Regions from separate parts of the Kocuria aegyptia genome, predicted to be linked through region 1. Evidence: riboswitches for the same ligand, from Rfam matches in the RefSeq annotation. Region 1 holds a riboswitch; the other holds the start of a gene.
The links. A riboswitch is a leader RNA that binds a small molecule or an ion and turns the genes downstream of it on or off. The one in region 1 is predicted to bind S-adenosylmethionine.
Positions count from the first base shown of each region.

Region 2: linked by a shared signal. The riboswitch ahead of ABD220_RS01390 (MetQ/NlpA family ABC transporter substrate-binding protein) and the one ahead of ABD220_RS15640 (LLM class flavin-dependent oxidoreductase) in region 1 are both predicted to bind S-adenosylmethionine.

Region 1 covers NZ_BAAAOA010000046.1:285,339-292,926, reverse strand. The annotation lists gene ABD220_RS15670 (RNA polymerase sigma factor) at 1-155, opposite strand, end outside; gene ABD220_RS15665 (class F sortase) at 283-945, opposite strand; gene ABD220_RS15660 (DUF4397 domain-containing protein) at 1,071-1,889, opposite strand; gene ABD220_RS15655 (SDR family NAD(P)-dependent oxidoreductase) at 2,104-2,850, shown strand; gene ABD220_RS15650 (hypothetical protein) at 2,930-3,160, opposite strand; gene ABD220_RS15645 (baeRF2 domain-containing protein) at 3,331-4,467, shown strand; gene ABD220_RS15640 (LLM class flavin-dependent oxidoreductase) at 4,562-5,980, opposite strand; SAM riboswitch class IV at 6,058-6,172, opposite strand; gene ABD220_RS15635 (CoA-binding protein) at 6,272-6,736, opposite strand; gene ABD220_RS15630 (maleylpyruvate isomerase N-terminal domain-containing protein) at 6,849-7,526, opposite strand.
Region 2 covers NZ_BAAAOA010000005.1:131,720-139,307, forward strand. The annotation lists gene ABD220_RS01360 (phosphatidate cytidylyltransferase) at 1-675, shown strand, start outside; gene ABD220_RS01365 (hypothetical protein) at 700-1,308, shown strand; gene ABD220_RS01370 (DUF485 domain-containing protein) at 1,473-1,853, shown strand; gene ABD220_RS01375 (solute symporter family protein) at 1,857-3,488, shown strand; gene ABD220_RS01380 (GlsB/YeaQ/YmgE family stress response membrane protein) at 3,710-3,982, shown strand; gene dxr (1-deoxy-D-xylulose-5-phosphate reductoisomerase) at 4,136-5,380, shown strand; SAM riboswitch class IV at 5,425-5,541, shown strand; gene ABD220_RS01390 (MetQ/NlpA family ABC transporter substrate-binding protein) at 5,651-6,544, shown strand; gene ABD220_RS01395 (methionine ABC transporter ATP-binding protein) at 6,541-7,588, shown strand, end outside.

The DNA.
Region 1 (7,588 bases):
ACGTCGTCCGCCGCCGCGTCGTCGCGCAGCGCGCGGACGGCGAGACCCCGGACGACCCCGGCGCAGTGCCGGTACGCGGCACTCAGCGCCTGCTCGTCCCCCGCGGCGAACGCGGTGTCGAGCTCGGGTCCCCATTCCGGGGGCGGCGTCGGCATCGTGGAAGGGCTCCTCGTGGGCCGGAGGTCGTGGTGGAGGGCGACCGGGCGGAGCCCGGGCGTCCGCGTCGTGCCCAGCCTAGTGGACACCGGCCACCGGGTCATGCGCCTCGCCTCCCTCCGCCGCTCAGGGCACCGGGACGGCCCGCAGCACCACGTTGTCCTCGTAGTCCCCGATCTCCTCGAGCCACTCCCCGCCGCACGTCACGAGGTGGAGCACCGGCTCGCCGGTCCGGCGGAACAGGTCCGCCTCCGCGAGGGACTTCTTGTGCACGTGCTGGACGGACTCGGTGCGGTAGCGCTGCACGCTGCCGTCCGCGCGCTCCACCCGGACCTCCGCCCCGACCGGCACGTCCTTCAGCCGCGCCATCGGCGTGACCTCGGTGAGGGTGTCGACATGGCCGGCGACGACCGCGGCACCCTCGTCCGCCCCGGGGGACGGACCGTACCGGTACCAGCCCAGCTCCACGTGGTTGTCCGGGATGGTCATGGCCCCGTTGTCCTCGACCCCCACCGGGACCACCGGCATGTCGATCGGGGAGCCGTCCACGACCACCCGCACGGGGGCGGGGATCCTCTCGGCGGGCGACGGGGTGGCGGGGGCGACCGGGATCTCCGCGGGCGCCGCGGCGGACTGCGCCGGGCCCTCCGCGGAGACCGGACGGTCGAGGCCGGCGAGTGCCGGCACCGCGTCCTCGCCCTGGTACGGTCCCGCCGCCAGGGAGTTCGCGGGCGGCGTGCCCCCGCCCTCCGGGAGGGCGGTGACGGCCGCTGCCGCGAGCAGGGACACCGAGGCGACCGCCCCGGCACCCACCGCCGCCAAGCGACGACGACGGGTGCCGGGAATTGTCGGCCCGGGTACACGGTGGGCCGGAGCCCGCGGTGCACCCGGGCCGTGCCTGTCAGGACTGCTCACTACCGGCGGTTCCCCGCGAGGACTCGGCGGGCGCCGTACGCCGCGCCGATCAGTCCGAGCGCACCGGCGGCCGCGAGGCCCGCGGTCAGCATGGTGCGCTGCTCCTGGGCCGCGAGCCCGGACTGGCCGCCCGGCACGGCCTCGGGGGCCTGCTCCATGCCCTCCAGGGTCTGGACGGCGAGGGCCAGGTTCCCGGCCTCCAGGGAGCCCCACGCGTACACGATGTTGTGGGTGCCCTCGGCCAGCTGGAGATCGGCCGGACCGATGACCGGGTCGGTGGTGCCCGCGGCCGCCACGGACGCCGAGACCGTGCCCGCGTCGACCGGCAGGGTCTCCTCATTCGGGTTCTCGAGACCGGTGATGATCGGCTGGTCACCGGCGAGGACGTCCACCGCCGGGGCCGCGGCCACGTGCCGCACGGTCAGGTGCGACTTCCCGGCCTCGATCTCGGACATGTCGTTGGTGAACAGCGCGGCCGTCGGGTTGCCCTCGGCATCGAGGTGGGCCGCGGCCGTGTAGCTCATCCCGGTCTGCAGGTCCGCGGTGACGGGCCCGATGATCGGCGCCGAGGCGTCGGCGGCGTCGGGGGCCGTGATGGCCAGGTCGTAGCTGCCGGCGGGCAGCTCGAGCGGGCCGGCCAGGGTGCCCGGCTGGAAGTCGTCGAGGGTGAGCTCCCCGTTGACGTAGACGTCCACGACGGTGTCGGGCACGCCGTGGAGCACGGACAGCTCCGCGTGCTCGGCGGCGAACGCCGGGCTCATGCTGAGGGCACCGGCACCGAGGCCGAGGACTGCTGCGGCGGAAAGGGTCTTGCGCATGGTAACTGCTCCTTGAACGGGCTCCCTGGCGGAAGCGGGATCGACCTTGCACCCGTACTACTGCCCCGGGCCCCGCCGCGGATGCAGCAGGTCACAGTTTTTTCGAGAACTTCTTCCGGACCCCTTCCGCACCACAATGAAGAGGGCGGCGCCACGGTCCGCGCGGCCCGCGGGAGCGCCCGCCCGAGCGCCTGACGCACCTCCAGGAGGAACCGTGGACACCCACCGCTTCACCGGCCGGACCGCCGTCGTCACCGGGGCGGGCTCGGGCATCGGCCGCGCCACCGCGCTGCGGCTGGCCGGCGAGGGGGCCGCCGTGGTGGTGGCCGACCGGTCGGCGCGCCGCCTGGAGGCCCTGGTGGCGGACGAGCCGCGCCTGCCGCTCTTCCCCGTGCTCGCGGACCTCACGGAGCAGGACGCGGTGAGCCGGGTGCTGGCGGCGACCGAGGGCCGGCTGGACGTGCTGGTCAACACCGCCGGGACCATGGACCGCTTCGAGTCCGTCGCCGAGGTCGACGACGCGACGTGGGACCGGGTGTTCGCCGTCAACGTCGGCTCCGTCATGCGGCTGACCCGCGCGGCGATCCCGCTGCTGCGGGCCTCCGGACGCGGCGCGATCGTCAATGTGGCGTCCGAGGCGTCCCTGCGCGGCTCCGCCGCGGGGGCGGCCTACACCGCCTCCCAGCACGCCGTGGCCGGACTGACGAAGAGCACCGCTCTCATGCACGCGGCGGACGGCATCCGCACCAACGCGGTCGCCCCCGGCGCCACGGACACGGGCATCGAGGCACCCATGGACTCGGACCTTCTCCCCGGGCGGATGGCGGGGCTCCTGCGGAACGTCCCCTACACGGCCACGGCGGAGCAGGTCGCCGCCGTCATCGTCTTCCTCGCCAGCGACGACGCCTCCAACGTCAACGGCGTGATCCTGCCCTCGGACGGCGGCTGGTCCGCGGTCTGAGGCCCGTCCTCGGTGCCGGGGCACCGGCCGCCCCTCCCGTTCCGCGGGGGACGGGCGGGGCGGCCCCGGTGCGTCGGCCTCACATCTCCTCGAGCGTGGACCCCTCCTCCGGCTCCCCGAGGTCGACCTCCTGATGCTGCTCCTCGATGTCGGCGGGGTTCGCCTCGAGGGAGGACGCCTCCGAGCGGTCGGGGGTGTGCGCCGACGCCTCGACGTCCTGGTCGTCCATCTCGGGCGGCAGGGCGTCGATCGACTGCTCGAGCCGGTCGGCCTCGTTGTACTCGCTGCTCGAGCCGGGTACGTCGCTCATGGCTACCTCCTGCGTCGTGGGACCAACGGAGCCCTCAGTCTAGTGATCCGCGCTCCCGGCTCGCCGTCTCGCCGTCTCAGGCACAGTGTTCCCAGCACCCTTACTATCCGATAGCGTGTTCTGCACACGCCTGCAGGAAGCACCGCCGAGATACCAGGGGGTTTTGCATCATGACCAGTCGATTCCACCGCTACGCCGAGCTGTTCAAGCAGGAAGGTCCCTGGTGCACCGTGTACACGGACGTCAGCACCGGCACCGTCGACTCGCTGCACGCGATCGACGTCCACCCCGAGAACGTCCGCCGGGAGCTGGAGGGACTCGGCGCGAGCGAGGCCGACCTCGACGCCGTCGAGCAGGCGATCCGTCCTGCGGAGGGCCTGCCGGACCCGGTGAGCCGGTTCGTCGTCGTCCGCGACGGGGCCGTGGTGATCGACGAGGTCCTGCCGGGGCCGCTGGCCGGCCCCAGCAGGGTCAGCGTGGAGACCGTGCCCGACCTCACGCCGCTGTTCCGCCACCGACCTGAGGATTTCCCCTACGTGGTGGCCGAGGTCAGCCGCGACGGAGGAGAGATCCGGCTGCAGTACGCCAGCCGGGGACGGGCGGAGTCGGAGCAGCAGATCGAGGGCGAGACGGAGCACCTCAAGAAGATCGGCGGCGGCGGCTGGGCGCACGCCCGGTGGCAGCGGCACACGGAGGACGTGTGGCGGCGCAACACCGAGGAGGTCGCCGAGCAGATCGATCAGGTGGTGGCCGACAGCGGAGCGCAACTGGTGGTCATCGCCGGGGACATCCGTGCCAGGGTGCTCGTCGGGGAGCAGCTCGCCAAGTCGACCCAGCCCCTGGTGAGCATGGTCAACGCCAACACCCGCGCCGACGGCAGCGACACCGCCGAGCTCGAGGAGCAGGTCGACCGCAGCGTGGGCGAGGTGATCGCGCGGCGGCAGCAGGAGCTCCTGGAGCGGCTGGCGGAGCAGGAGAACCGCCCGGACCACACGGCCGTGCACGGTATCGGGCCCGTCGTCGCGGCCCTGCAGCAGGCGCAGGCCGAGACCCTGCTCATCGACGAGACCTCCTCGGACACGGGAACCGAGCTGCTCGCCCTCGAGGCCGAGCCGTGGATCGCTGCGAACCAGTCCGAGGCCGAGAGCCTTGGGGTTCGGGTGCTCGACCGGGTCCCCGCCCACGCCGCCCTGGTGCGGGCTGCCGTGCTCACCGACGGCCGCCCGGTCTTCCTTCCGCACGGGGCCCTGCCGGACGGCACCGAGGTGGCGGCCCTGCTGCGCTGGAGCGCCGCACCGGCGTCCTGACCCGGGAGCGGACGAGGGGCCCCGGTGCGGGGCCCCTCGTCCGCCCCCTGCCCGGGGGCTCCGGCACCGGCGGGGCCCCGTCAGGGGGCGGGGGTCAGAGGGCCAGCTCGCGGGCGGGCGTGTCCGCGGCGGACGGCTTGCCCGCGTAGGCGCCCCGGTACGCGGCGGCGGGGTGGGTGCCGAGCACCTTGGTCCGGCCCGCGCCGTAGAGGTTCTCGCGCAGCGTGGTGCCCTCGTACCCGGTCCGGTAGCGGCCGCGCTTCTGCAGCTCCGGCACGACCCACTCCACGAAGTCCTCGAAGGAGCCCGGGGACACGTGGTAGGCGAGGTTGATGCCGTCCAGCCCGCCGTCGTCGATCCACCGCTCGAGCTCGTCGGCCACGGTCTGCGGGGAGCCGACGATCGGCACGCCCATGCCGCCCATCGAGATGTGCTTCGCGACCTCCTTGACCGTCCACTTCTTGTGGGGGTCGGCCGTGGTGAACGGGGTCAGGAAGGACTGGATCGAGTCGGTCTTGATGTACTCCAGGACGTCGTTCTCGTCGTACCGGCCGAGGTCCACGCCGGACCAGCCGCCCACGAGGCCCAGCGCGCCGTCGGCGTCCGCGTACCGCTCGTAGTCGCGGCGCTTCTGCTCGGCCTTCGCGTCGGTCTCGTCGACGATCACGTGCAGCATGGCGAAGATCTTGAGGTCGTCCCGGTCCCGGCCCTGGGCCTGCGCCTCGTCGCGCAGCTTGTCGGTGACCACGCGGGTCAGGTCCGGGCGGATGCCGCCCACGAACACCGCCTCCGCGTGGCGGCCGGCGAACGCGCGCCCGCGGGAGGAGGCCCCGGCCTGGAAGATCAGGGGCGTGCGCTGCGGGGACGGCTCGGTCAGCCCGATGCCGGGGACGTCGAAGTACTTGCCGTGGTGCTGGATGGGGTGGACGAGCGCCGGATCGGCGAAGATTCCGCCGGCCCGGTCGCGCTTGACCGCGCCGTCCTCCCAGGAGCCCTCCCAGAGCTTGTAGCAGACCTCCATGAACTCCTCGGCGATCTCGTAGCGCTCGTCGTGGGAGATCTGCTCCGTCAGCCCGTGGTTCTCGGCGGCGGACTTCAAGTAGGAGGTCACCACGTTGAAGCCCATCCGGCCCTTCGTCAGGTGGTCGAGGGTCGCGAACTTCCGCGCGAGCGGGTACGGCTGCTCGTAGGTGATCGCGCTGGTCACGCCGAAGCCGAGGTGCTTCGTCACGGCCGCCATCGCGGAGATCTGCATGAAGGGGTCGTTGACGGGGATCTGGGTGGCGTCCCGGATCACCGGGGCCGCGGAGTTCTGGTAGACGTCGTAGTACCCCACGACGTCCGCGAGGAACAGCGCGTCGAAGAGCCCCTTCTCCAGGACCTGGGCGACGTCCGTCCAGTACTCGATCGTGTTGTACTCGTCGGCCCGGGAACGGGGGTGCTTCCACAGGCCGGGGGCCTGGTGGCCCACGCAGGTCATGTCGAAGGCGTTCAGGGCGATGCGCTTGCTCAAGGGTGGACCTCCCGGGTCGATGCCGACCCGCGCCCGTGCGTCGTGGAGACCTGCTCGCGGGTCCGACGCACTGGTGGGCGCCGTACTTGCCACGGAGCACGTGCACCGCGGCCCGATGTTCATCTGGGGCACCCCGCTACGGGAGAGGGTTGCCGCCCGACCAGCCAGAGCTTCGCGTCGGGACTCGTCATCGTCGTCGGGGGACAGCTTAGCGGGTGGCCCCGGGCCCGGTGCAACCCCCTGCGGCCGCGTCGGGACCGTGCCCTCCGAGCGGACGGAGGGGCGAGCGGCTCAGGCCGGCGGGGCGAGCGGCGGGGTCCGGCTCGGGTCCAGGGTCCAGCCCCGCCGGAGCATGGACCGGAGCTCGATCAGGGGACAGGTGTCCATGACCACGTCCAGGCCGGCCTGCTCCGCCCGGGCGGCCGCGGCCTCGTCGACGACGCCCAGCTGCAGCCACACCGCCGCGGCGCCCGCGGCGATGGCCTGGTCCACCACCGCGCCGACGCGGCGGGAGTTCACGAAGCAGTCCACCACGTCGATCGGTCCCGGCACCTCGGCGAGCGTGCGGTAGCCGGGCTCGCCGTGCACCGGCTCGCCCTTCGGGTTCACCGGGACGATGGTCATGCCGAGGTCGTCCCGGATCCGCCGGGCGACCGAGTGCGCCGGGCGGGCGGTGTTGCCGGTCAGTCCCACCACGGCCCACCGGCCGGGCCGGGACATGAGACGGTCGAGGACGGCGGGGTCGTTGCGGGCCATGGCACCAGCCTGGCACGGAACTCCCCCCTCCGCGCGAGATTGCACGTGTCCGCCACCGGACGCGCTCAAGGTCGAGCGGTCGCCGACACGTGCCGGCTCGCGGGCGGGAATCTCAGGAGAACAGCGGCAGGAGGTCCGCGTGCGCGCCCAGCACCGCACGCTCCGGGGCGGTCAGCTCCGCCCGGCCGGTGCCCACGCGGGCGAAGTGCTCGTCGCTCCAGTGCTCGAGCGGCTCGCGCTCCCACAGGTCGGTGAGCACCCGGCGCACCTCGGCGAGCCCGTCCACGGCGGGACCCGGGGAGCCGTCCAGGTCCTGGATCAGGTCCAGGTGGTGCACCGTGGCCTCCACGGCGAGGGTGCTCAGCAGGTCCTCGACCCGCAGCACGTGCCCCTGGGTGCGGACCACTCCGCCGCCGCAGTGCTCCGCCGCGTGCACGAGCGCCCGGGCGGACTCGCGGTAGAGCTCGCGCACCGGGTCCCAGTCCCGGGCCATGGACGCGGCCACGCGGGTGCGGCGCCGGTCCTCGGCGGCCCCCGCGGGGTCGCCGCCCCGGCCGGTCCAGTAGGTCGCGGCGTCCCGGTCCGGGCGGGCGGTCGTGGGCGTGTGCAGGGCGACCAGCCCCCGCAGCGCGTCCATCGCGCAGTGGTGGGTGAGGTCCCGGACCGTCCACCCCGTGCATCCCGTGGCGGCCCAGGAGTCGTCGTCGCCGAGCCCGTCGAGGACCGCGCCGAACGCCGTGCAGGCGTCGCGCACCAGGTCCGCCCGGGCCGGGGCGTTGCGGCTCGTCATGGGTCCATGGTGGGGCACGGAGGGCTCCCGTGCCAGCGCTGCGCCGCAGCGACCCCGGATGC
Region 2 (7,588 bases), on a different contig from region 1:
GAGGTCGGCCGGTCGCTGCGCTACCGGGGCATCGTCATCCCGCGCGTCCCGGCGGTGACCGCGGGGGTGCTGATGCCTCTCGCCGCGTTCGCCGGGGGCGGCGAGGCGCTGATGATGGCCGTGATCGTGGGGCTGACGCTCGTGATCGTCTGGCGGGCCCTGGGGGACCGGGACGGCATGATCCTGTCGATCATGGGCTCCGTCTTCGCGCTGGTGTGGGTGGGCTTCCTGCTCAGCATCGCCCTGCTGCTCTACCACACCGAGGCGGGCGCCCTGAAGGTGCTCACGGTCATCCTGCTGGCCGTCGGCTCGGACACCTGCGGCTACGCCGTGGGAGTGGTCTGGGGACGCCATCCCATGGCGCCGCGGATCAGCCCCAAGAAGTCGTGGGAGGGCTTCGCCGGCTCGCTGGGCGGTTCGGTGGTGATCGGCGTCCTGAGTGCCGTACTGCTGCTCGACCACGCCTGGTGGGAGGGCGCCGTGCTCGCCGCGGCCCTCGTGTTCGCCGCCACCCTCGGCGACTTCTCCGAGTCCATGGTCAAGCGCGAGCTGGGGATCAAGGACATGGGCACCCTGCTGCCCGGCCACGGGGGAGTGATGGACCGGATCGACTCCATCCTCTTCGCCGTCCCCGCCGGGTACCTGCTCTTCGAACTGTTCGCCGCGAGCGCCTGACCCGGGCCCCAGGACCCGCAGCCCATGCCCCCCGACCGTCCCGGACCTCCGGCGGCCCCCGCCCGCGTCCCCCGGTGCGCCGAGTCCGAGCGCGGCTACGACGTCGCCCAGGTGGACGACCTCCTGGCCGCCGTGCGCGCGGCCCTGCAGCCCGATCCGGCCGCCACGGGGCCGGAGGGCTGCTCCGGGCCCGTGCTGAGCACGCAGGTGCGGGCCGCCGTGTTCACCGGAGCCCGGGGCGGCTACCGGCCGGAGGCCGTCGACGAGCTGCTGGAGGCCGCGGAGGACGCCCTCGCGGAGGCCGAGCGCGAGCAATGCCTGCGCACCCGCGGCCCCGAGGCCTGGCAGGAGCACGTCGACGCCCTGACCGGGCTGCTCCGGAACCGCCTCGACCGTCCCCGCACCCAGCGGTTCCGGCGCCCCTCCCGGGCGCGAGCCCAGGGCTACTCCGCGGCCCACGTGGACGTGCTGTGCGAGCGCCTCGGCGCCCGGCTGGAGGGCACCGCTCCGCTCGAGCCGGCCGAGCTGCGCGGGGCCGTCTTCCCGCCCGCGCACGGGGAGCGCAGCTACGAGGAGCAGCAGGTGGACGCCTTCCTGGACCGCGCCGTCCAGCTGCTCCTGGCTTCCCGCTGAACCGAGCCGTCGGAGGCGGTTGTGTATACAGGCTCGACCAGGTGACGTCCAGAAACACGGCGGCACGTGATTCCTGACCCCCGGAAAGCAAGTTTTGGTTGTTTCGCCTTGCTCCTGTGCATACAACGGCCTACTGTGGGCCACATCACATGAGGAGGTAGCCCATGTCCAACCAGCCACCCATCGACGCCGACGACCTCGTCGCCGACGTCGACTTCCCCGCGGCCCAGCGGTCGCCCGAGTTCCAGGAGCTGCGGAAGACCCACCGCGGCTTCGTCTTCCCGCTCGCCGTCGCCTTCCTGGTCTGGTACCTGCTGTACGTGGTGCTCGCCATGTACGTGCCGCAGCTGTTCGCCGTCCAGGTCATCGGCAACGTCAACCTGGGCGTCGTCCTGGGTCTGCTCCAGTTCGTCACGACCTTCGCCATCACGGGCGCCTACGTGGCCTTCGCCAACCGCAAGCTGGACCCGAAGGCCACGGCCATCCGGGAGCGGCTCGAGCCCAGCCTCGGCACCGCCGGTGGCGCCCACGGACAGGAGAACTGATCGATGAACCACCTGCACTCCGCGCTCGCGCCCATGGCGACCACCACCACAGAAACGGTCGGCACGCCCTGGGTCAACATCTCCATCTTCGGCGCGTTCGTCGTGGTCACGATGGTCGTCGTGCTCCGGGCCTCCAAGTCCACGTCCACGGCGGCCGACTACTACGCCGGCGGCCGCGGCTTCAGCGGCACCCAGAACGGCCTGGCCATCGCGGGCGACTACCTCTCGGCGGCGTCCTTCCTGGGCATCGTCGGCGCCATCGCCATCCAGGGCTACGACGGCTTCCTGTACTCCATCGGCTTCCTCGTGGCCTGGCTCGTGGCCCTCCTGCTCATCGCCGAGCTGCTGCGCAACACCGGCAAGTTCACGATGGCGGACGTCCTGTCCTTCCGGCTGCGTCAGCGTCCCGTGCGCGTCGCGGCCTCCATCTCCACCCTCTCGGTCTCCGCGTTCTACCTGCTGGCCCAGATGGCCGGCGCCGGTGCGCTGGTGTCGCTGCTGCTGGGCATCGGCTCGCGAGCCGGTCAGTCGCTCGTCATCGTCGTCGTGGGCGCGCTGATGATCGTCTACGTCCTCGTGGGCGGGATGAAGGGCACCACCTACGTGCAGATCATCAAGGCCGTGCTCCTGGTCTCCGGCGTGGCGGTCATGACCATCTGGATCCTGGCGCTCTACGGCTTCAACTTCTCCTCGCTGCTCGGGGACGCGGTCGCCGTCTCCGGCAACCCGGCCATCCTGGAGCCGGGCCTGCGCTACGGGGCCTCCGAGACCAGCAAGCTGGACTTCATCTCCCTGGGCCTCGCCCTCGTCTTCGGCGCCGCGGGCCTGCCCCACGTGCTGATGCGCTTCTACACGGTGCCCACCGCCAAGGAGGCCCGCACCTCCGTGGTCTGGGCGATCGGCCTGATCGGGCTGTTCTACCTCTTCACGCTCATCCTGGGCTTCGGCGCCGCGGCCCTCATCGGCGCGGAGCGGATCCAGGCGGCTCCGGGCGGCGTGAACTCCGCGGCCCCGCTGCTGGCCTTCGAACTCGGCGGCTCCCTGCTGATGGGGATCATCGCTGCGGTGGCGTTCGCCACGATCCTCGCGGTCGTCGCCGGCCTGGCCATCACGGCCTCGGCCTCCTTCGCCCACGACATCTACACCAGCGTCATCAAGAAGGGGAACTCCGATCCCCGCAAGGAGCTGCGGGTCGCGAAGACCACGGTGGTGGTCATCGGCCTCGTCTCCATCGCGGGCGGCATCGGCGCGCAGGGCCAGAACGTCGCGTTCCTCGTGGCGCTCGCCTTCGCGGTCGCGGCCTCGGCGAACCTGCCGACCATCCTGTACTCCCTCTACTGGCGGCGCTTCACCACCCGGGGCGCGGTCTGGTCGATGTACGGCGGCCTGTTCATCTCGGTGGGCCTCATCATCTTCTCCCCGGTCATGTCCGGCACCGAGACGTCGATGATCCCGACGGCCGACTTCGCGTGGTTCCCGCTGCAGAACCCGGGCATCGTCTCGATCCCGGCGTCCTTCCTCCTCGGCTTCATCGGCTCCATGACGGAGCGCCGTCTCGAGGACCCGGTCAAGCAGTCCGAGATGGAGGTGCGCTCGCTCACAGGCATCGGCGCGGAGAAGCCCGTCGCCCACTGACGGATTCCCGCTCCCACCTGGGAGGATCCCCGGCCCGCCCGAAGCCCCGGCTTCCGGCGGGCCGGGCCGCGTCCGGGGCTCACCCGCTGATTCACCAACGTGAACAGACAGGTGGCTGACCGTCGGCTAGGGTGGTGAGCAGAAGCAACCTCAGGGTATTCCAGGGATACTGGCCGGTTGCGTACAATGAAAGTCCCTCCCGGGACGGATAAGGAGCCATCATGGGAATCATCAGCTGGATCATCCTCGGCCTCATCGCCGGTGCCCTCGCCAAGCTCATCATGCCGGGCAGCCAGGGCGGCGGCATCATCGTCACCATCGTCATCGGCATCGTGGGCGCCCTCCTGGGAGGCTTCCTGGGCTCGCTGATCGGCATCGGCAGCCTGGAGTCCGCGTTCGACATCGGCACCATCATCACCGCCGTCGTGGGAGCCCTCATCGTGCTCTTCATCTGGGGCGCGGTCAGCGGCCGCAGGGGCCGCGCCACGCGCTGATCCGACCCCGTCGGTCGCCGAGGCCCCGTCCACCGTTCCCGGTGGGCGGGGCCTCGGTCCGTCCCGGGACGCCCTGGGTGCCCGCCCCGGACACCGCCCCGGCAATCGCCGGGGCGCGGCAGGCAGGAGGCCCGCTGGGGGATACTGGGGGTCATGACGCCCCCCGCCACCCCGCCCCGTCCCCGTCAGACGCCCGAGCTGCGCGCGCTGGCCGCCGCCGGTCCCCGCAGGATCAGCGTCCTCGGCTCGACGGGCTCGATCGGCACCCAGGCGCTCGACGTCGTGCGCGCCGCCCGTGAGCTCGAGGGCGGGGCCCCGTTCACCGTGGTCGCACTCGCCGCCGGCGCGCGCCACCTCGAGCTGCTCGCGGACCAGGCCGTCGAGACCCGTGCCGCGGTCGTGGCCACGAGCGGCACCGGTCAGGACGCGGCCCGCCTGGCCCGCCTGATCGCGGACCGGGCCGCGGCCGCCGGGGCGGGGGACCACCGCCCCGAGATCGTGCACGGGCCCGACGCGGACCTCGTGCTCAACGGCATCACCGGCTCCATCGGGCTCGCCCCCACGCTGGCGGCGCTGCGGGCCGGGCACAAGCTCGCGCTGGCGAACAAGGAGTCGCTGATCGCCGGGGGGGCCCTCGTCAAGGCCGCCGCCGCGGCGACCGGGGACCCGGACGCCCTGATCCCGGTGGACTCCGAGCACTCGGCGCTGGCCCAGGCGCTGCGCGGCGGCACCGCCGGTGAGGTCGACCGGCTCGTGCTGACGGCCTCCGGCGGCCCGTTCCGCGGCCGGTCCCGGGCGGAGCTGGAGACGGTCACTCCGCAGGACGCGCTGCGCCACCCGACGTGGGACATGGGTCTGATGGTGACGACCAACTCGGCGTCCATGGTGAACAAGGCACTCGAGGTGCTCGAGGCCCACCTGCTCTTCGACGTCCCCCTCGGGCGCATCGACGTGGTGGTCCACCCCCAGTCGGTCGTGCACTCCATGGTCCAGTTCGTGGACGGCTCCACCCTCGCCCAGGCCTCGCCGCCGGACATGCGCCTGCCCATCGCCCTCGGTCTGGCCTGGCCCCACCGGGTGCCCGGCGCCGCCCTGCCGTGCGACTGGACGCGCGCCACGGCGTGGACCTTCGAGCCCCTCGACCCGGTGGCGTTCCCGGCCGTCCGGCTCATCAAGGCGGCGGGGGAGCGGGGCGGGACCTTCCCCGCGGTGTTCAATGCGGCCAACGAGGAGGCGGTGCACGCCTTCCACGACGGCCGGATCCGGTTCCCCGCGATCGTGGACACGGTGGAGGCGGTGCTGGGCGAGCACGACGACGACGGCCCGCTCGAGCTCGAGGCCGTGCTGGCGGCCGAGGGCTGGGCCCGCCGCCGGGTCCGGGAGCTCCTCGCCCGCTGACGGGGCGGGATCGGCCCTCGCCGCACGTGCTAGTCTGTCGGGCGGATGACGAGTCCCAGCGTGAAGCCCTGGCTGGCTGGGCGGCAACCCTCTCCCGTAGTGGGGTGCCCCAGGAGAACCATCTGGCACCGGCCATCGAGGGCCGGCGGCAAGTACGGTCCGACCGCGCATGCGCCCTCCGGCGTGCCCTCGACCGTGGCCGCCGGGCCCGTCGGAGCCGGTGGAGACCTCGGACACCCCGGACACCCCGGACCCACGGAAAGGCATCACATGCGATCGCAGCGCCTCCCCTTCCTCGCCCTGGCCACGACCCTCGGCCTCACCCTCGCCGCCTGCGGAGGCTCCGCCGGGGAGTCCTCCGGCGAGGGCGCCCTCGCCGACGGCAAGGTCACCATCGGCGTCGTCGGCTCCCACCCGACCCACGACGTGCTCCAGCAGCTGGCCGAGGAGCAGGGGCTCACCGTCGAGTACGTCGACTTCTCCGACTACAACCAGCCCAACCCGGCCACCGAGTCCGGCGACGTGGACATGACCTGGTTCCAGCACGTGCCCTTCCTCGCGGACTACAACAACTCCGCCGGGGGCTCGATCACCCCGATCGGCTCGACGTCGATCTACCCGCTGGGCCTGTACTCCAACGAGCACGACTCCGTGGAGCAGTTCCAGGAGGGCGACGAGATCGCCGTGCCCAACGACGCGGTGAACCTCTCCCGGGCCCTGATCGTGCTCGAGTCCGCCGGCCTGGTCGAGCTGACCAGTGACACCCTCATCCCCACGGAGCTGGACGTCGACACCGAGGCCTCGAAGGTGCGGGTCACCCCCGTGTCCGCGGAGCAGACGGTGCTCTCCCTCGACTCGGTGGCCGGCTCGGTGATCAACAACGACTTCCTGGCCCGCGCGGACATCGACCCGAAGTCCGCGCTGGCCCAGGACGACCCCGAGGCGGAGGGCTCGCGCGCCTACGTCAACCTCTTCACCACGACCGAGGAGCTCGCCGGCGACGAGACCCTCCGGCAGGTCGCGGACCTCTACCACGAGCAGGCCGTCGTCGACGCCGAGATGGAGGAGACCAAGGACACCGCCGTGCCGCTGCAGCTGGAGCCGGAGGAGCTCCAGGAGCTGACCGCGCGCTACCAGCAGGAGCTGAAGGACCAGGGACGGTGAGCGCGGCGGTCCCGGCCGGGCCGTCCGCCCCCGGGCGCCCGGACGAGGTGCTCGTCTCCTTCCGCAACGTCTCCAAGACCTTCCGCACCGGCTCGGGGCGCGCGGCGCGCGAGGTGGTGGCGGTCGACGACGTCAGCCTCGACGTCCGCCGCGGCGAGATCTTCGGGGTGATCGGCTACTCCGGGGCGGGCAAGTCCACCCTCGTGCGCCTGATCAACGGGCTCGAGCCCGTGTCCTCGGGGTCCCTGACCGTCGAGGGGTTCGAGGTGGCCGGCCGGCGCGAGACCGAGCTCGCGCCGGTCCGGCAGGAGATCGGCATGATCTTCCAGCAGTTCAACCTCTTCACCTCCCGCACCGTCGCGGGCAACGTCGAGTACCCGCTGAAGCGGGCCGGCTGGCCCAAGGAGAAGCGCCGGGCCCGGGTGGCGGAGCTGCTCGAGTTCGTGGGCCTGTCGGCCCGCGCCGGCAACTACCCGGAGCAGCTCTCCGGCGGGCAGAAGCAGCGCGTGGGCATCGCCCGGGCCCTGGCGACCAGCCCGAAGCTGCTCCTGGCCGACGAGTCGACGAGCGCCCTCGACCCGGAGACCACGCAGGAGGTCCTGCAGGTGTTGCAGCGGGTCAACCGCGAGCTGGGGATCACGATCGTGATCATCACCCACGAGATGGACGTGGTCCGGGCGATCGCCGACCGCGTGGCCGTGATGCAGGACGGGAAGGTCGTGGAGCACGGCTCCACCGTGGACATCTTCGCCCGGCCCCGCACCGAGACCGCCCGCCGCTTCGTCTCCTCGGTCCTGCACTCGGTGCCCGACGCCCGCGAGGTGGAACGGCTGCGCCGCGCCCACCGCGGGCGCCTGGTGATCGTGGACGTCGGCGACGGCGTGGACATCGGCGGGGTGCTCTCCGACGGCGCCGCCCGCGGGGTCCGCTTCACCATCGCCTACGGCGGGATCAGCGTGCTCCAGGAGCAGTCGTTCGGGTCCCTGACCTTCGAGCTGACCGGCGAGGACACGGCCGTGCAGGCCGTGGTCGACGAGATGTCCC